2 regions of the Alkalihalobacterium sp. APHAB7 genome follow, and region 2 is predicted to be linked to the other one. Evidence: predicted binding sites of a transcription regulator. Region 2 holds the regulator's gene; the other holds the start of a gene.

Region 1 (9,520 bases), on a different contig from region 2:
TTTGTTTTCACTCATTTTGCATTAAATTTTTTTTATTTAATGTCTCTTTTTACAAAGATTGTTGCTCCGTGCTTTTGGACCGTAAGTCAAGCGAATGCTTGGCTCTTCACGCTATGCGTGAAGCTTTTGAAAATAAAATAACAAAGTTTTCGAAGACAGTCTATTTTATAGTCGACATAGAAAAAAGATTCCCCGAAAAATCTTCGGGAAATCTTAATCTATTTTTTGTATCTATTCATGTTCGGGTGTTTTACTTGCATATAACCTATTAATTGATTTTAAACTGTTTCATTAAATCTTGTAACTCCTCTGCTAGATTAGCTAAGCTTTGTGCATCCACTGCAATCTTTCTTGCTGATTCCGCTTGCTCGTAACTCGTGGCACTTACTTCCTCTGCACCTGCTGAAGCTTGCTCGGTAACAGCAGATATGCTTTCCATATCTTGTCCAATTTCTTGGCCAATCGTTGTTAATTGTTGAACAGCATCGTGAATTTGTGTGTTTTTAGATAATACACTCTCAACATAGGTCGCGATCTCTCGAAATGCATCACCGGCTTCTTGTACTGTTTTCTTGCCGTCTTGTACGACATTAGATCCACCTTCAATCGCTTGAACCGCACGGGAGCTTTCTTCTTGAGTTTCATGAATTAACGTTGCAATTTTTGTTGCAGACTCATTTGTTTCCTTTGCGAGTTTTCTTACTTCATTGGCAACTACCGCAAATCCTTTACCTTGTTCACCAGCTCTAGCTGCTTCAATGGAGGCATTGAGCGCTAATAAGTTCGTTTGTTCCGCAATGTTTGTAATTATTTCAATAATATTACCAATCTCTCTAGATTGTTGATCGAGTTTTCTAATGATCATTTTTGCTTGATCTACTGATTGATGAATATCATTCATACTGACAATCGCAGCTTCTGCTGATCCCTGTCCTTTAAAAGCAACATCTTTACTTTGAGACGATGTTGCAATGACATCATCCGTATAGCATGCAATTTTATTAACCGTATTTAGCATCGTATTCATTCGATCTGTAGTGTTCGTAACTGAATCTGCAATATCTGTCGTACCAGATGCTAATTCATTAATCGTTACTGCCACTTGTTCGGCTGAACTTTTCGTTTCTTCACTTGAAATAAGCATTACATCTGATGACGTCTTTACTGTTGTAGATACTTTTTCAATTCTTAATAATAATTCCTGGATTTTTTTGATCATGGCATTAAAGTTGGAGCCGAGAGTACCAACCTCATCATTTGACTCATATTCTGAAGCAATCGTTAAATCTCCTTGTGCAACCTTTGTTGTTAGTTCACTTAGTCTCTGAATAGGTGTGACTAACTTTCTTGCAAAGATAATAATAATGATAAACGTAAAGCCTAGTACGACTGCTGTAGTCACAAAAGATAACATAGCTAAATAAGATAGATTACTTGTAATTTCTTCGACCGGGGCGGAAATGATTAAACCCATTTGTGTAGCTGGAATTAAAGTATAGTAGGCAAAACTATCCAGCCCATTATCTACAAACTGATCCGCTCCAGTTTCACCTCGCAATGTGGATGAAACAATACTAGCTAATTGTTCATTGTCTGTTTCTAATAAATTTACTTCCCCAATATAGTCTTGATTAGGATGAGCGATGATTGTTCCTAAGTGGTTAACAAGAAACGCATACCCCTTTTCACCTATTTGTAATTCTGATACTAATTGCACAATTTCTCCGATTGGGATTGTTGCTATAATTACGCCAATATTTTTTTGACCATTATGAACAGGAACTGCAATGGCTACTACTTGTTCACCACTTGCCCTTGATACGATTGGCTCTGAAACAGCAGTTTCATTGGTTTCCAATACTTGAATAAAATAATCACGATTTGATACGTCAGCTTCCGTTCGACCTTGTGAAATTGCATTTCCTTTCAGGTCTGAATATAATATCATTTCATAATCACTGGTTCGATTAAACTCTGAAATAATATAGTTCACAATATCTTCCCTGTCATTAGACTTTAATGTCTCCGTGTTAGCCATTACTTCAACTTGTCTAATACGCTGTTCAAAGTAATGGTTAATGTATCGTTGCGCGTTTTCTAAACTAATCTCTGATTTTTCAGTAAATTCAACTTCTAAAAAATCTTTCGCCTTATCCTGATTGATGTAGGCTACGACAATTAATGCAACTGCAACGATTGGTAGCATGACGAATAATAATTTCATTTTTAAACTTTTCATGATATTCCCCCCACCCATTTCTATATAATCTCTCTTTTGCGCTGTAACTCATTAGTTATGATTCCCTAATACTGATCAGCGCCTCGAAAATGAAGCGATTTCAAGAATGTTAGTTATTTTTTCGTGACTATAAACACAAGTCATTATACCTAATAGAGAGTTACAGATGATTAACACTTAGTTTAAGCAACCTCCTATATATCCATGAAAAAACTTAACTTACCTCCTTATTCCTTTAATTTCGCTTCATTTATTCTACTATCGGTTATGTTTTAGTTATTTTCAATAGTTTTGTATGAAAAGTTAAAATTTTTAAACGATTTATATCCATTGAGACTTTATACCTATAAACACTAATGATATATTGAAATTATTTCTTACATGATCAATGAAAAAATCTGCTCTCTATCTAACCATTATCTTTCTGTTTCATCCAAAGTGCTCCTGTACAAAAAAAAGTGTTTTATTAACATAATTTATGTATTAACTTTATATTTTTATTTTTCCTTTTTTCATAATTTGTGTCGAATTTACATAAATTTAAACTGTAACCCCTTTCACCATTTCCTTTAATAGCTAATACATATATAGTACATATACTTATTAATGTCCTCTTGTGGTCTTTACTTGGAAATTGCTTCAAAAAAATGATCACATATATAGACTATTTCGACATGATATGCTAATAATAGTTAGAAAAAGGAAAAGGAATTAATTTATTTATGAATAATAAAGGAAAGGTGATGACTGTGGGCTATAATGCATTAAAAATGAAGAAGTTGTTGGAAGTTGATCGTTTTTTACATGGCACGTATGAAGATGTTAAAGAAAAAGTTGGTTGTGAAGATACTGCACTTGAGATGGTATTTCAAACTTATGTCATGAAAGAAAAAATCCTTCAAAATGCTTACGTTCATCTAACGTAATACGTGAGAATATTTAATGAACAACCTTAAGATCTATCTCTCAAATGATATACTGAAAGAATAAAGAAGCATCCTCCCTTTCCAAAAGGACAGGATGCTTCTAATTTTATAGCTAAGTTAAGTTAAGTTAAGTTAAGTTAAGTTAAGTTAAGTTAAGTTAATCATCGGCATTATATCAACAATTATATATAACAATATTTTTTACTAGTCGAACCTTGTAAATTATTTTTTGAACACAACAATTTGTTCTTCAATTACGTCTACTTTCACAGCCTTTACATCTTCTTCATCGATAATTAAATCGACAATTGGATCTTCAATTTTTTCTTGAATCGCTCTTCTCAAAGGACGCGCACCAAAGTTTGGATCGTATCCTTTTTCTACAAGCATTTCTTTTGCCTCGTTTTTGATTTCAATATTCAGTGATTGTTCTTCTGCTTTTCTAAACACATCTTCGAGCATTAAATCAACAATTTGCATCAGATGTTCTTTTTCTAGCTGATTAAAATGGACTGTTGAGTCAATTCGATTTAGAAACTCCGGTTTGAAGTACTGATCGAGTATCTTGGCATTACTTGTCATAATAATCACTGTATCTTTAAAGCTAATAGTGCGTCCGTGACTATCTGTAAGTCTTCCGTCTTCAAGAATTTGCAAGAAGAGGTGTTGAACTTCAGGATGTGCTTTTTCTATTTCGTCTAAGAGAACGATACTATAAGGATTTCTGCGAATTTGTTCCGTTAACTGTCCCGCTTCTTCATGCCCTACATAGCCAGGTGGTGAGCCAATCAATTTAGAAACGGTGTGTTTTTCCATATACTCGCTCATATCTAATCGAATAAGAGCGTCTCTATTTCCAAATAGTTCTTCAGCCAATACTTTTGTTAGTTCTGTTTTTCCTACCCCTGTTTGACCTACAAACATGAAAGAGGCAATCGGACGATTCGAACGACTAAAGCCTGCACGGTTTCTTCGGATCGCTTTCGCTACCGCTTCGACAGCCGCAGCTTGACCAATGACTTTATTTGCGAGTTGAACTTGTAAGTTTCTTAGCTTTTCTTGCTCACTTTGTTGTAATTTTCGAACAGGGATGCCCGTTTTCTTTTCAATTAAAAGTTGAATGTCCTCAACCGTTACCGCTGGGTCATTATTTTCTGCGTGTTTCAGCTTTTCTTCTAATTGTAGTTCTTCTTGACGTAATTTCGCGGCTGTTTCATAGTCTTCTTTTTCAGCAGCTTTTATTTTTTCCTTTTGAATAGCTTCTAACCTTGCTTCAATATTTGCTTGTTTATTGCTCGCATCTTTTAAATTGCATTTTGAACCTGCTTCATCCAGTAAATCGATGGCCTTATCTGGGAGCTGTCGATCTTGTATGAAACGATGTGAAAGTTCAACGCAAGTCTTAATAACTTCTTCAGGATATTTTACACCGTGGTAAGCTTCATATTTTGGCGCTAGTCCTTTCAATATCGTAATCGCATCATCTACAGACGATTCATTGACCTTAATCGGTTGAAAACGTCTTTCAAGTGCGCCATCCTTTTCAATATCGCGGTACTCTTTAAGAGTTGTTGCCCCTATGACTTGGATTTGCCCACGGGCTAACGCAGGTTTCAATATATTTCCTGCATCCATTGAACCTTCTGTTTTTCCTGCACCAACGAGCTGATGAATTTCATCAATAAAAAGTACAGTATTCTGGTTGGCTTCTAACTCAGCTAAGAGCTGCTTCATTCGTTCTTCAAACTGTCCTCGATATGAAGTTCCTGAAATAAGTGAAGCGACATCAAGTGAAATGATTTCTTTATTTCGTAATTTAGATGGAACATTTCCTTCAATAATTCTTAGGGCAAGACCTTCAGCAATTGCTGTTTTTCCGACTCCTGGCTCTCCGATAAGCACTGGGTTATTTTTATTACGACGATTTAAGATTTCTGTGACTTGTTCAATTTCATCATCGCGTCCAATTACCGGGTCGATCATCCCCGTTTTCGCAACCTCGGTTACGTTTCTTCCAAATTGTTTTAATACACTCGTTTTTTCAGGTTCGATATTGCATGACCCTGAAGAGCAGTCCTCACCGCTATTTTTTGCCTCGTAATCAAAGGTAGACGTTGAAAACATTGCACCTCTTTTAGCTTCCTTACGAATTTCCTCGTAGCAGTGAGAACATACCGTTAATTCTCTTCTTTGACCATTGACCTCTACTTGTAAAAAGACATTCGCTTCACGGCTTTGACACTTTGTACACTTCATTTTTTTCACTCCTTTTTTGGTCTAATTTGACTTTGACTAACTTTGACCTTTAATTATTTTTAATATATACCAAATGACTATAAATGGCAACTTATTTTTGACTAATTCTGACCTTTTATTTCATTTTTTTATTTTCAGAATTTTGTTACAATGTTTGTATACTCGTTTATAAAAGGATGTGAGTTTATGCTTACCGTCGGCTCTTTTTTCAAACAAAATGCCTCTAAATATCGTGATAAACCTGCTGTCATCTTTCACAATCAAACACATACATACGAAGAACTCAATACTAGAACAAATCAATTGGCAAATGCCTTTACTAAAAGAGGGTTTCAAAAAGGTGACAAAGTTGCTGTATTTATGAAAAATCATTCTACTTATGTTGAAATCATTGGTGCCCTCGCTAAAATTGGTGTCATCCTCGTTCCCATTAACTACCGCTTACTGAGTAAGGATATTGAATATATTCTTAACCATTCTGAATCCCGTGGTGTCATAACGACTGGTGACTATGAATCTATCATTCGTAACATTCTTCCTTTGACTCCGGTCCTAGATACACTTCTTGTCGTAGATGGTCAATCCGACTATCCATTTCATGAATATGAAGCATTTCTTCAATCTGGTTCAACGGAAGAACCTAATGTACCTATTGACGAAACCGATCCGTTTTATTACGGCTATACTTCTGGAACAACAGGAAAACCAAAAGCCGTTGTCATCTCACACCGTTCACGTGTCCTTACTGGCATCGTTGCTGCTTATGAGTACAAAATTGATGAGTCTGACATTCATATTGTTGCTGGACCGATCTATCATGCAGCCCCATGGATTTTCTTACTGATGCAACTTATTGTTGGTGGTACGGTTGTAATACAAGAAACCTTCGATCCGGAACAATTTTTACAATTAACGGAAAAGTATAAAGCAACCAATACTTTTATGGCACCGACGATGTTTAATTTTATACTTAACCTTCCTTCTAAAACGAAAGAAAAATATAACCACACGACCATGCGCGTATTAATTTCAGCTGGAGCCCCATTACCAACACAAACAAAAAATGAAATACTGAAGTATTTTAATGGTACTGACCTTCACGAATTCTATGGGTCTACTGAAAGCGCAATAACGTTAAATATTAAGCCAAAAGACATCAAAGAAAGAGATGCCTGTGTCGGGCAGCCGTTTCCACTAGTAGAATGCTTACTATTAGACGAACAAAAAAATCAAGTTGCTATTGGCGAGGTTGGCGAATTATATATTAAAGCTCCTTATCTATTAGATGGATACTACCAAAATGAAGAAGCTAATCGAGAGTCTTTTTATGGTGATTTTTTTACAGTTGGAGATATGGCACGCCAAGACGAAGACGGCTATTATTATATTGTGGATCGTAAAAAGGATATGCTGATTAGTGGTGGTGTTAACATTTATCCCCGTGAAATTGAGGAGTTTTTATATACACATGCAAGCATTTTGGAAGTTGCTGTCATCGGTATACCTGATCCGGTTTGGGGTGAGTCGGTGAAGGCGATTGTCGTCCCTAAAGAAGGTGTCCCCTTAACAGAAGAAGAGATTATCTCCTACTGTGAAGGCAGGTTAGCTAGTTACAAGAAGCCTAAATCAGTAGACTTCGTCTCAGCTTTGCCTCGAAATCCGTCTGGTAAAATACTAAAAACAGAACTTCGTGGACCTTACTGGCAAGGTCAAGGAAAGAGAGTCTAAGTTAACATAAAGTAAGTAGTGAATATTAACTATTATGCGACATCGATTGAACTCTGTCCTGCGACTTGAATCCAAAAACAGCTGGGCCTGTCTTTAGGCCCGCTGTTTTGAATGATGCTAATCGATATCTTTATAAATTCGACTTCCTACAGCCTGACGTTGTCCTTGGTATTTTCCTTGATAAGGAGTTTTGGCTTCTTGATCCATTAATGCAAAAACAAGCTGACAAATTCGACGCCCTGACTTCAATTTTATAGGAAGTCGATTTGCGTTATAGAGCTCTAATGTAATTTCACCTTCAAAACCAGGGTCGACCCAGCCGGCATTTTGAATAAATAGCCCCATTCTTCCAATTGAACTTCTTCCTTCTACAAATGCGGTTACATGGTTTGGGAGCTTTATATATTCTTTCGTTGTTGCTAATAAGAATGAGTTTGGGGGGATGACGACTTCATCACTTTCAAATTCAATATACTTCGCTTCTTTATCAAATGATATCGATTCGATTGCATTTTCATCAATTTTCAAAAAGTGTGTTCCCAAACGAATGTCTACAGAAGCGGGTTGTATTTGTCCATCAACTAGGGGCTCTATTGAAAGTTCTCCCTTGTTTAACATTTCATTTATTGTTTTATCTGATAAGATCATCGCTTTCTCCTCACTATTATTAAAGTTATTTATCGTAAACAAAACGTAATTGTTACGATTTGTAGCTTACCATATTCTTCGCTGTCATAAAAGAATACATTGCATAATAACCTGTATTTTTGTATATTAAATAGTAATGATTACGATTATAGTTTTGGAGGTTACATCATGATTGACTGGCTAATTATTGGTGGAGGTATTCAAGGATGTACGGCAGCTGTTTATCTCCTCAAACAGAAAAAAGTTGCAATTGAAAACTTAGCCATAATCGACCCAAATGAAAAGCCATTATCCATGTGGCTTCATTGTACATCTACTATTGAAATGCCTTATTTACGTTCTCCGTCGATTCATCATTTGGCACCTGCTCATTTTGACCTTGAAAAGTTTTCGAAAACGGCAAGCGGAAAGCCTTATGCTGCTTTTTATAGGCCGTATGATCGACCTGGTTTACAGCTTTTTAACAATCACTGTGAGCAACTATTTGAAGAAACTAGACTTTATAATAGTTGGATTCAAGGCAGAGTCGTTCAGTTAAAGAAAGGTAATAAAAATTGGCAAGTTGTCCTTAAGGATGGCCAACAGCTTGAAAGCAAAAATGTTATATTAGCCATTGGATTGAGTGAACATCCATACTGGCCTGAGTGGGCGGTTACAGCTCAGGAAAACGGTGCGTCTATTTCACATGTATTTGATCGCGAACAGCAAGTACCGGCAACTATTAAATCCTTAATGATTGTCGGTGGTGGGATTACAGCTGCCCATGCTTCCATCAAATGGAGCCGTCATCTTCCAGGAAACGTGACTCAGATTTCAAGACATTCCCTTCGAGTCCACCAGTTTGACTCGGACCCAGGATGGCTCGGTCCCAAATTAATGAGAAGCTTCCAAGCCGTTTCTAGTTATGACAAGCGACGAGATATGATACGTCAAGCTAGGCATCGAGGTTCATTACCCCTTGACCTTAAAGCGAAAGTTAGTAAGCAAATCAAAAGCGGTGCTCTCTCTTTTTTACGTGATGAAGTTGAAGGGCTGCAAATAATCGACTCCATGAATGAAGTAAAGTTACTGTCTGGTGATACAGTTAAAAGTGAACACATCCTTCTTGCCACTGGTTTTCATCAATCACCGCCTGGTATTGAATGGTTAACTACAACGATTGAAGAACGCAAGCTGCGATGTGCTGCGTGCGGCTATCCTATATTGTCTAATTCATTGCAATGGGATGAAGGGTTATATGCCATTGGCGCTCTTTCTGAACTTGAGATTGGACCTGTCGCCAGAAATATATCCGGTGCACGCCGGGGAATTGAAAAAATACTACAGTCCATTTAGCTTCATATCCATTTTGACTTTCTGTACCTACAAACCGTAAGTAAATAATTAAAAAACAAAAAAAGCAGAGTGCACAAGACACTCTGCTATAATTAATCAACAAATTGTATATTTAATTCATATCCTTTTTCAAACAACGTTTTCCCTGGACGATAACGATCCAACAACTCATTGTAATGTGTTGATAATACGAAAAATCTTTTTTCATCTTTTTCCTCTAACGCCTCATCAATTTGGTTAAAAATTGCATTTTTCTGATACTCGTATATGGAATATTCAAGCATCGCTTGGGCATACAGGGAATTCAGAATTTCTTCTGAAGGCTTCTTCTTATTACGAATCGCGGCTAATTGTTTCATAAGCTTTTTATCAATGGCAAATTTGTTCA
Region 2 (9,520 bases):
ATTCATCATGATTTCTTTCTCTTCTTTATTCGTAACAAGAATGATTTGGCGACACCATGGATCTTTTTCAAATACAAGAAGAGTATGAATAATAAGGGGAATGCTAGATAATTGCAAAAATTGTTTGTTTTGTCCTGCCTTCATTCGTTTTCCTTGCCCTGCTGCAGGAATAACTACTGAATAGTTCATAATCTCCTCACCACTACCTTATTTAGTTCTAATATTTATAATGCCTTTTCAAGTAATTTAGGCTTGGCAAAAATCATCCGCCCTGCACTTGTTTGAAGAACACTCGTAACAATTACATCAATTTGTTTACCAATGTAATCTCGACCGCCTTCAACGACGATCATTGTTCCGTCATCTAAGTAAGCAACACCTTGATTGTGCTCTTTCCCATCTTTAATCACTTGAACATTTAATTCTTCGCCAGGAAGAACAACTGGCTTAACCGCATTTGCCAAGTCATTAATATTTAAAACAGGAACACCTTGCAACTCACAAACTTTATTCAAGTTAAAATCGTTTGTAACTACAATACCTGAAAGCAATTTGGCTAGCTTTACTAACTTGCTGTCCACTTCTTGAATTTCATCAAAATCACCTTCATATATTTCAACCTTGATTGGTAATTCCTTTTGGATTTTATTCAAGATATCTAATCCACGACGACCCCGGTTTCTTTTTAGCACATCCGAAGAATCGGCAATATGTTGTAACTCTTCCAATACAAATTCAGGAATAATTAATGTCCCCTCTAAAAATCCTGTTTTACAAATATCTGCAATACGACCGTCAATAATAACACTAGTATCTAGTAGTTTCATCGTGCGGGTTTGTTCTTTTTCGACGTCTCCATCTTTCTTTTTGTCTTTGCGTTGTGCGACCGAAAAGAGATTTATAAGTTCATCACGCTTTTTAAATCCAATCTGGAAACCAAAGTAACCAAGGAAAAAAGTAATAAAGATCGGTAAAACTGAGCTGATCACAGGTACTTGAATCGCGTCAATTGGGATCCCAATCAAGTAGGCAACAATTAAACCTACGATAAGACCCATTGTTCCAAAAAGTACGTCGGTTATTGGTGCTTTCACAATGGCTTCTTCCATCAACCTCATCAAACCAACGATATAATCAGCTAACCAAAAAGTAGAAAGATAAAAAATAATTGCTCCAAAAACTGCTCCTGCATAAGAACTCATAACCCAATTTGGCAACTCACCAAAATTTAGGATTTCAATTAATTCAGGAATGAATAGAAACCCTAACGTCCCACCTATTAGGACAAAAAATAGTTGGACTATTCGTTTTAGCATGATTTCACCTCCTTTTACTATTATAGACAAACTTTTTCTTTTGAAACGTACCAACCTATATTTTCCACAAAATCACACAATAATTCTAAGGTAGTATACAATTAACCGTATCAGATGTCCTTGTTCAATGTCAATTTAAAACTATCCATTATATATCTTTCTCCTAAATTCGTCAACACATTACAACTGAAATGACCTTTTTTGTCGAAATAGATTATATATGGCGATCAATAAATAGTTGTTCCTGAATTCGATTTAACCCATGTTTAATCATTTTCGCACGTGCTTCTCCAATTCCTTCAACTTCATCAAGCTCTTTAATAGACGCAACCATAATTTGACTTAAATCCCCGTATGTATCTATTAAATTCTCTATGACAAGAGATGGTAAACGTGGAATTTTGTATAGAATGCGATATCCCCTAGGACAGACGGTTTGCTCTTGGATATTGAAGTTTTTCGAGTATCCCAGCAACTTAACGACAAGCTGCTCGTCTAGTAACTCTTCATTCGATAACTTCTGTAAATCTTTTAACGTTTCATAAGCATCTTGTGACTTTTCTTTGACGTAGTCCTTAATTAATAGAAGTGCTTCTTTCTCAATATTAGAGACAAGTTCATTCAACTGCATAGTAATTAAACGCCCTTCACTACCAAGCTCGTTTACATAGTTTAAGATTTCGTTTTTTATACGTAATACCATTTGCACTCGGTGAATGACTTGAAACACTTCTTGAAAAGTGACAAGTTCCTCAAACTCTAATGCTCCTAAATTTGTAATACCTTGATCTAATACTGTCTTGTATTTCTCTAACGTTTGAATGGCTTGATTAGCCTTCGTCAAAATAACGCCAATATCTCGCAACGAATATTGGTACTCTCCTTTATACAGCGTAATAACATTGCGACGTTGTGAAATCGAGATGACTAAATTCCCTGTTTGTTTCGCAACACGCTCTGCTGTTCTATGACGGATCCCCGTTTCATTCGAAGAAATCGAGTTATTAGGGTTAAGTTGCGTATTTGCATATAAAATACTTTGCCCATCTTTACTTAAAATGATTGCACCATCCATTTTAGCTAGCTCATATAAATAAGCGGGTGAAAATTCACAATCGATAAAAAAGCCGCCATCTACGATATTTTGCATCTCTGCATTGTACCCTAAAACGATTAATCCACCTGTTTTAGCTCTAAGTACATTATCAATACCATCTCTTAATGCTGTCCCTGGCGCTACTAGTTTTAAAATATCGGTGATAAACTTTCCTTTTTTTCGTTCTTCCATTCTTAGCCTCCTAGCGCAACGTCTAGAGCATCTTCAAGCGTTTCCACCCCAATGACTTGAATACTCTTTGGAATCGTCCAGCCGCCGATATTTTTCTGAGGAATAATCGCTCGCTTAAAACCGAGCTTTGCCGCCTCATTAATTCGTTGCTCAATTCTAGCTACTCGTCTAACTTCCCCTGTTAATCCAACTTCTCCAATCATTACATCTGTCGGCTGCGTCGATTGATTCCTAAAGCTGGACGCAATACTTAAAGCAATGGCTAAATCAATAGCTGGCTCATCTAAACGAACCCCACCTGCCACATTTAAATAGGCATCTTGGCTTTGCAATAACAACCCGACTCGCTTTTCCAATACTGCCATTAAGAGCGACACTCGATTATGGTCAATTCCTGTAGCCATTCTTCTAGGGTTACCAAAGCTTGTTGGCGAAACAAGTGCTTGAATTTCAACTAAAACGGGCCTTGTTCCCTCCATCGATGCTACGACTGTCGAGCCTGCTGCTCCTTCTGTTCTTTCCTCTAGAAAGATCTCAGATGGATTGACGACTTCTTCTAGTCCGCCTTCCTTCATTTCAAATATCCCGATTTCATTCGTTGAGCCAAAGCGATTTTTCACTGCTCTTAAAATTCGATAGGTATGATGCCTTTCTCCTTCAAAGTAAAGAACAGAATCTACCATATGCTCTAATAGTTTAGGACCGGCAATTGATCCTTGTTTCGTAACGTGACCGACGATAAAAATTGCAATTCCTTTCGTTTTGGCAATTTTCATAAACGCCGCAGTACATTCTCTGACTTGTGAAACACTCCCCGGTGCAGAAGTAACATCTTGATGGAACACCGTTTGAATAGAATCAATTACAACGAGTGTTGGTTGAATGTCGTTAATGGCCTTCTCAATATAATCGACATCTGTCTCCGATAACACATATAATTGATCAGCTAAGACACCTAATCGATCTGCTCTTAGCTTCGTTTGTTTCATCGATTCTTCTCCAGAAATATAAAGCACTTTATAAGAGTTCTTAGCTAACTGATAGGAAAGCTGAAGTAAAATCGTAGACTTCCCAATACCGGGGTCTCCACCTACTAATACAAGTGAGCCCGGCACAATGCCCCCACCTAATACGCGATTTAACTCTTTCATTTCAGTACTAATTCTTTCCTCAAGTTCGTTTTCTACTTTGGTGATTGATTGTGGTCGACTTGAAGTTTCCGTACGCTCGCCGGTAACAAAGCTTCGTCCTTTCGTTGCAGACTCAGCAAATTCCTCGACCATCGAATTCCAACTTTGACAGCCTGGACATTTACCCATCCATTTCGTGGATTCATAACCACATTCTTGACATACAAATTTCGTTTTCTTTTTCGCCATTCTATTCCCCTCTTTATAACCTACTCTTATGTTAATTGTATCATGAATGGTTTTTAGAAAAACACGACTTATTACCAAAAGAAGTATAAGTAGATGGCTTTTCTTTGTATATCCTAATGATTGAAAAAGAACTGAAAGAGAAATATCTCCCCCAGTTCCCTTTCTTAAAAGCTATTACTTTTAGACTTGTGCACTTTCTTTTGTTTCAACGACAAGCTCATTCTCTTTTACATCGATAATTGCTTTTTGTCCTTTTTTAATATTTCCTTTTAACAATTCTTCAGATAGACGGTCCTCGACTTGTTTTTGCAGGGCTCGACGCAGTGGACGCGCTCCATACTCTGGGTCAAATCCTTCATCCGAAATTTTATCTTTGGCCGCTTCAGTCAATTCAAATTGAATGCCTTGTTCAGCAAGACGCTTTTCTAACTGTTCTGCCATTAAACTAATGATCTCACGGATATGTTTCTTCTCAAGAGAGTGGAAGACAATGATCTCATCGATACGATTTAGGAACTCTGGACGGAAGCTATTTTTTAGCTCAGTCATGACTTTACCTTTCATATCTTTATAGTTTTGATCCTCACTATCTACAGTGAAACCAAGTGATTTATTTTTGCGAAGAGTACTAGCCCCTACGTTAGACGTCATAATAACAGCTGTATTTCTAAAGTCTACTGTACGCCCTTTAGAGTCCGTTAGTCTTCCATCTTCTAATACTTGTAATAGAATATTAAAAACTTCTGGGTGCGCTTTTTCAATTTCGTCAAGTAAGATAACGGAATATGGATTACGACGAACTTTCTCCGTTAATTGTCCACCCTCATCATGACCAACATAACCTGGAGGTGAGCCAACTAAACGACTCGTTGCATGCTTTTCCATGTATTCAGACATATCAATACGAATAAACGCATCTTCATCGCCAAATAATGTTTCTGCAACAGCACGAGCAAGTTCGGTTTTACCTACACCTGTAGGACCTAAGAAAATAAATGAACCAATTGGACGTTTTGGATCTTTTAAGCCAGCACGCGCACGACGAACGGCCTTAGAAATAGCTTTTACAGCCTCCCCTTGACCAATCACACGTTTGTGAAGAATTTCTTCCATACGAAGAAGACGATCTGTTTCTTCTTCTACTAGTCTTGATACAGGAATTCCTGTCCAGCTTGTAACGACTTGGGCAATATCTTCTACAGTTACTTCTGTATTTTCTTGCCCTTGTTTCTTTTTCCACTCATTTTTCATGGAATCTAGTTCTTCTCGTAAACGTTGCTCTGAGTCACGTAAAGAAGCTGCCTTTTCAAATTCTTGGCTTTGAACTGCTGCATCTTTTTCTTTTCGAGTTTCTTCTAGTCTACCTTCAAGTTCTTTTAAGTTCGGTGGTGCTGTATATGAACGTAAACGGACTTTTGAAGCAGCTTCATCAATTAGATCAATCGCTTTATCTGGTAAAAAACGGTCGGAAATATAGCGATCTGACAGTTTAACTGCCTCTTCAATCGCAGCATCTGTAATTGTTACACGGTGATGCGCCTCATAACGGTCACGTAACCCTTTTAAAATCTGAACGGACTCGTCATTTGTCGGCTCATTGACTTGGATTGGCTGGAAACGACGTTCTAAAGCCGCATCTTTTTCAATGTACTTACGGTACTCATCTATAGTGGTTGCACCAATACATTGTAACTCACCGCGAGCAAGTGAAGGCTTTAAGATATTTGATGCATCAATTGCTCCCTCAGCGCCCCCTGCTCCAATAAGAGTATGAAGCTCATCAATAAATAAGATTACGTTACCAGCTTGACGAATTTCATCCATTACTTTTTTCAAACGGTCCTCAAACTCACCACGATATTTTGTACCGGCTACGACCGTACCCATATCTAAGGTCATCACACGCTTATTACGTAGAGTTTCAGGAACTTCATTATTAATAATTTCCTGTGCTAACCCTTCTGCTATCGCCGTTTTACCAACCCCTGGTTCACCAATTAGAACTGGATTGTTTTTTGTACGGCGGCTAAGAACTTGGATGACACGCTCGATTTCTTTGCTTCTTCCAATCACAGGGTCTAACGCTTCTTCTTTAGCAATCGCCGTAAGATCACGCGCTAGACTATCCAAAGTTGGTGTATTGGCATGAGCAGTTGCTCCAGATTGTTGGTTACTACCCGACGCCTCACTGCTTCCAAGTAGTTGTAGCACTTGTTGGCGAGCTTTATTCAAACTCACCCCTAAATTGTTTAGGACACGAGCAGCTACACCTTCTCCTTCACGAATTAACCCTAATAGTATATGTTCAGTTCCAACGTAGGAATGACCTAATTTTCTTGCTTCATCCATTGAAAGTTCAATGACTTTTTTGGCACGCGGAGTATAGTGGATGGTCTTCGTTCCTTCTTGACCAGTACCGATTAGAGTTTCTACTTCATTTTGAATTTTATCTGAACCTAGACCTAAGGCTTGAAGGGCTTTGGCAGCAATCCCTTCTCCTTCACGGATAAGACCTAGTAGAATATGTTCAGTCCCAATATTATTATGACCAAGACGGATCGCTTCTTCTTGTGCTAACGCCAATACTTTTTGAGCTCTTTCTGTAAATCTTCCAAACATCATATTCATCCACCTCCAAGATTATTTCTGGACGCCTTCTAGTTTAAGACGTTCTCTAATAAGTGCTGCTCTTCGCTCATCTCTTTGATTTGGAGAGAGCGTTTCCCCGGCGAACTGCTGTAAAAATCCTGGTTGAGTTAATATCATAAGTTCATTAAGGATATTACCTGAAATACCTTCAATTAAACCTAGATCAATTCCCAATCGTACTTCTGATAAGCGTTGTGCCGCTTCCTTCGACTCCATAATTCTACTATTTGATAAAACTCCAAAAGAACGATAGACACGATCCTCTAATTGAATTTTTGAGGATTGTAATAACCTTTCTCTCGCTGAGCGTTCTTGTTGAATTAATTGGATAACCACTCCACGTAAATCTTCAACAATATCTTGTTCTGATTTTCCTAGCGTCATTTGATTTGAAATTTGGAACAAGTTCCCTAAGGCTTCGCTACCTTCACCGTAAATCCCCCGAACAACTAACCCCAGCTGGTTAATGGCCGGTAATATTTTATTTAATTGTTGTGTCATGACCAGGGCAGGAAGATGCATCATAACAGAAGCTCTCAAGCCAGTTCCTACATTCGTTGGACAGCTAGTTAAGTACCCTCGTTTTTCATCGAAAGCATAAGTCAACTTATCTTCAATCCAATCATCTAAACCACTAGCGAGTACAAGCCCTTCGCTTAATTGAAATCCAGAAAACAAGCATTGGATTCGTAGATGATCTTCTTCATTAATCATGATGCTGACTGATTCATCCTCACTTAGTAGAACAGCACCATGCTTTGATTCTTCTGATAAATGAGGACTAATCAAATGCTTTTCAACTAATACTTTCTTTACATTAGCTTTTAAATCATCCATATGGAGTAACTCTAGTTGGCCAACTGAGTTATAAGGGTTTTTCATTAAATTTGTGCTAATGTGGTTAACAATTAACTTGGCTTCCTCCATAGTAGCCAAAATAGGAAACGTAAAATCTTTTAGGTTCCTAGCTAATCTTATTCGGCTACTCAACACAATATCCGAATCTGGTCCATCTTTTTTCATCCAAGGGCTAATTGCTTCACTAATAAAACGTTCAAGTGACATAAATTACCCCTCCCCTTGATTGAATATAGATTTTTCTAATGTACGGATTTGATCTCTTACAGTCGCAGCTTCTTCAAATTCCTCTTTCGCAATATGCTGTTGTAACGCCTCTTTTAACGAATTAATCTTCCTACGAACCTCTATAGTTCCACCGATTCTTTTAGGTATTTTCCCTGAGTGTGAGTGATTACCGCTATGGACTTTCTTTAAAATAGGATCAAGTTTATCACTAAAGGTTTCGTAACAAGTGGCACACCCAAACCTACCAGTTCGAACAAATTGTTCATAGGACATTTTACATTTCTCACAAGTTAATGGCTGTCTTGGATTTACTCCTGACGTTTGCCCTTTAGAAACGGGTTGTTCGAAGTTTAATAACCCTGATAACAATTGATGAATAGAAAAGCTATTCGACCCTGGAAAGTACTCTCCTTTTTCTTTCGCACAATGTTCACATATATGGAACTCGGTTTTTTCACCGTTAATTATTTTAGTGAAGTGTAAAGTGGCAGGACGTTTATTACACTCCTGACAAATCATGAAAACCACCTCTCCCTTCAAAACATTAGATACGGATTGTATGGAAAAAAACCATAGCTACTCTCGATATTTTAAAGTTTGGAGCATTGACTTGAGAACATTCGCTCGAATATAATCCCGCAGTAAAGTATTATTTGTATTAAATAATGTAGGATCAATCACACTAAACATTAAATTCGCTTCACGCTTAGATACAGCACCCTCTTCGTATAACCTCGAAATCAAGTCTTCTGCATTAGCTTGACTTACCTTATCACCAATAAGCTGCATCATCTGTTCAAAGAGGTCTGACTGATTGTGCGCTTTTACTTTTATTATTCGAATGTACCCGCCTCCACCGCGTTTACTTTCAACAATATAGCCTCTTTCAATGGTAAAGCGTGTACTAATCACATAATTTATTTGTGATGGAACACATTGAAATTGTTTCGCTAGTTCGCTTCTTTTAATTTCTATAAGCTCCCCATCACTATCAGTTAAAATATTTTTTAAATACTGCTCAATAATATCAGAGATATTTCTCATCATGCCCCCTCCCTTGACTTTGACTATATTTGACTATATTAATTATAAAAAAAATAACTGAGAGTTGCAAACACATACACCTATAATTATTGCCCAAAATATGAGTTTCATTCGATTTTATGTATGTTAAAGATTCTTTTCGAGATCCATATGTAAAAATCCTCTTTCCTATTAACAAAATTAGCGGAAACATTACGGATTATCTGTTGTCATTAGTCCATCTGCTTAATCTTTTTAAGTGTAACAAAATATCCATTTTCTCGACTTAAAACAAGATTTTTAGACTTTAGTAAGATTGATTAGGTTTATGTTTTTAACTAACTACTACTGCTTCGAGGTTGCGCGTATAATTTTATTGATGTTCATCTTTTGTTTCGCGGTCTGAGAGGCTCTTATTTTACTAAAACCATGTGATATTCACTAAAATTTCTTGCAATAAGGGCTTCTGAGTCCTCTTAATACATAAAGTAGTATCTACTCATCCCTTTGAAAAAAATTGTCAAACAATGATAAACAAAATGAAATGAATCTAAAAAAGCACAACCCATTTGGGTTGTGCTTTGTGCCTAGCGACGTCCTACTCTCACAGGGGGAAGCCCCCAACTACCATCGGCGCTGAAGAGCTTAACTTCCGTGTTCGGCATGGGAACGGGTGTGACCTCTTCGCTATCGCCACTAGACATTACGGATTTTGATAAGCTTAGAATTTCTTCGTCAGTTTTGCCCTTCCGGTACTCACGTATTTAGATACGATCCGT

What was found. The regulator CtsR, encoded in region 2, represses protease genes until heat stress. The targets are predictions, from matches to a motif close to ATGGTCAATAAAGGTCAAACA.
Region 1: a site for CtsR is predicted at 5,516-5,536, ahead of ACNSTQ_RS05630 (ATP-dependent Clp protease ATP-binding subunit). Genes of this name have one in related genera too.

Annotation. Positions count from the first base shown of each region.
Region 1 covers NZ_JBLWFS010000004.1:9,009-18,528, reverse strand. Annotated here, with positions in the region: gene ACNSTQ_RS05640 (methyl-accepting chemotaxis protein) at 269-2,239, opposite strand; gene ACNSTQ_RS05635 (hypothetical protein) at 2,962-3,165, shown strand; gene ACNSTQ_RS05630 (ATP-dependent Clp protease ATP-binding subunit) at 3,388-5,421, opposite strand; gene ACNSTQ_RS05625 (class I adenylate-forming enzyme family protein) at 5,608-7,149, shown strand; gene dcd (dCTP deaminase) at 7,267-7,797, opposite strand; gene ACNSTQ_RS05615 (FAD/NAD(P)-binding protein) at 7,966-9,132, shown strand; gene ACNSTQ_RS05610 (IDEAL domain-containing protein) at 9,225-9,520, opposite strand, start outside.
Region 2 covers NZ_JBLWFS010000023.1:21-9,540, reverse strand. Annotated here, with positions in the region: gene ispD (2-C-methyl-D-erythritol 4-phosphate cytidylyltransferase) at 1-189, opposite strand, end outside; gene ACNSTQ_RS17795 (PIN/TRAM domain-containing protein) at 225-1,316, opposite strand; gene disA (DNA integrity scanning diadenylate cyclase DisA) at 1,531-2,604, opposite strand; gene radA (DNA repair protein RadA) at 2,607-3,983, opposite strand; gene clpC (ATP-dependent protease ATP-binding subunit ClpC) at 4,164-6,605, opposite strand; gene ACNSTQ_RS17775 (protein arginine kinase) at 6,624-7,697, opposite strand; gene ACNSTQ_RS17770 (UvrB/UvrC motif-containing protein) at 7,701-8,237, opposite strand; gene ACNSTQ_RS17765 (CtsR family transcriptional regulator) at 8,295-8,762, opposite strand; rRNA gene rrf (5S ribosomal RNA) at 9,327-9,442, opposite strand.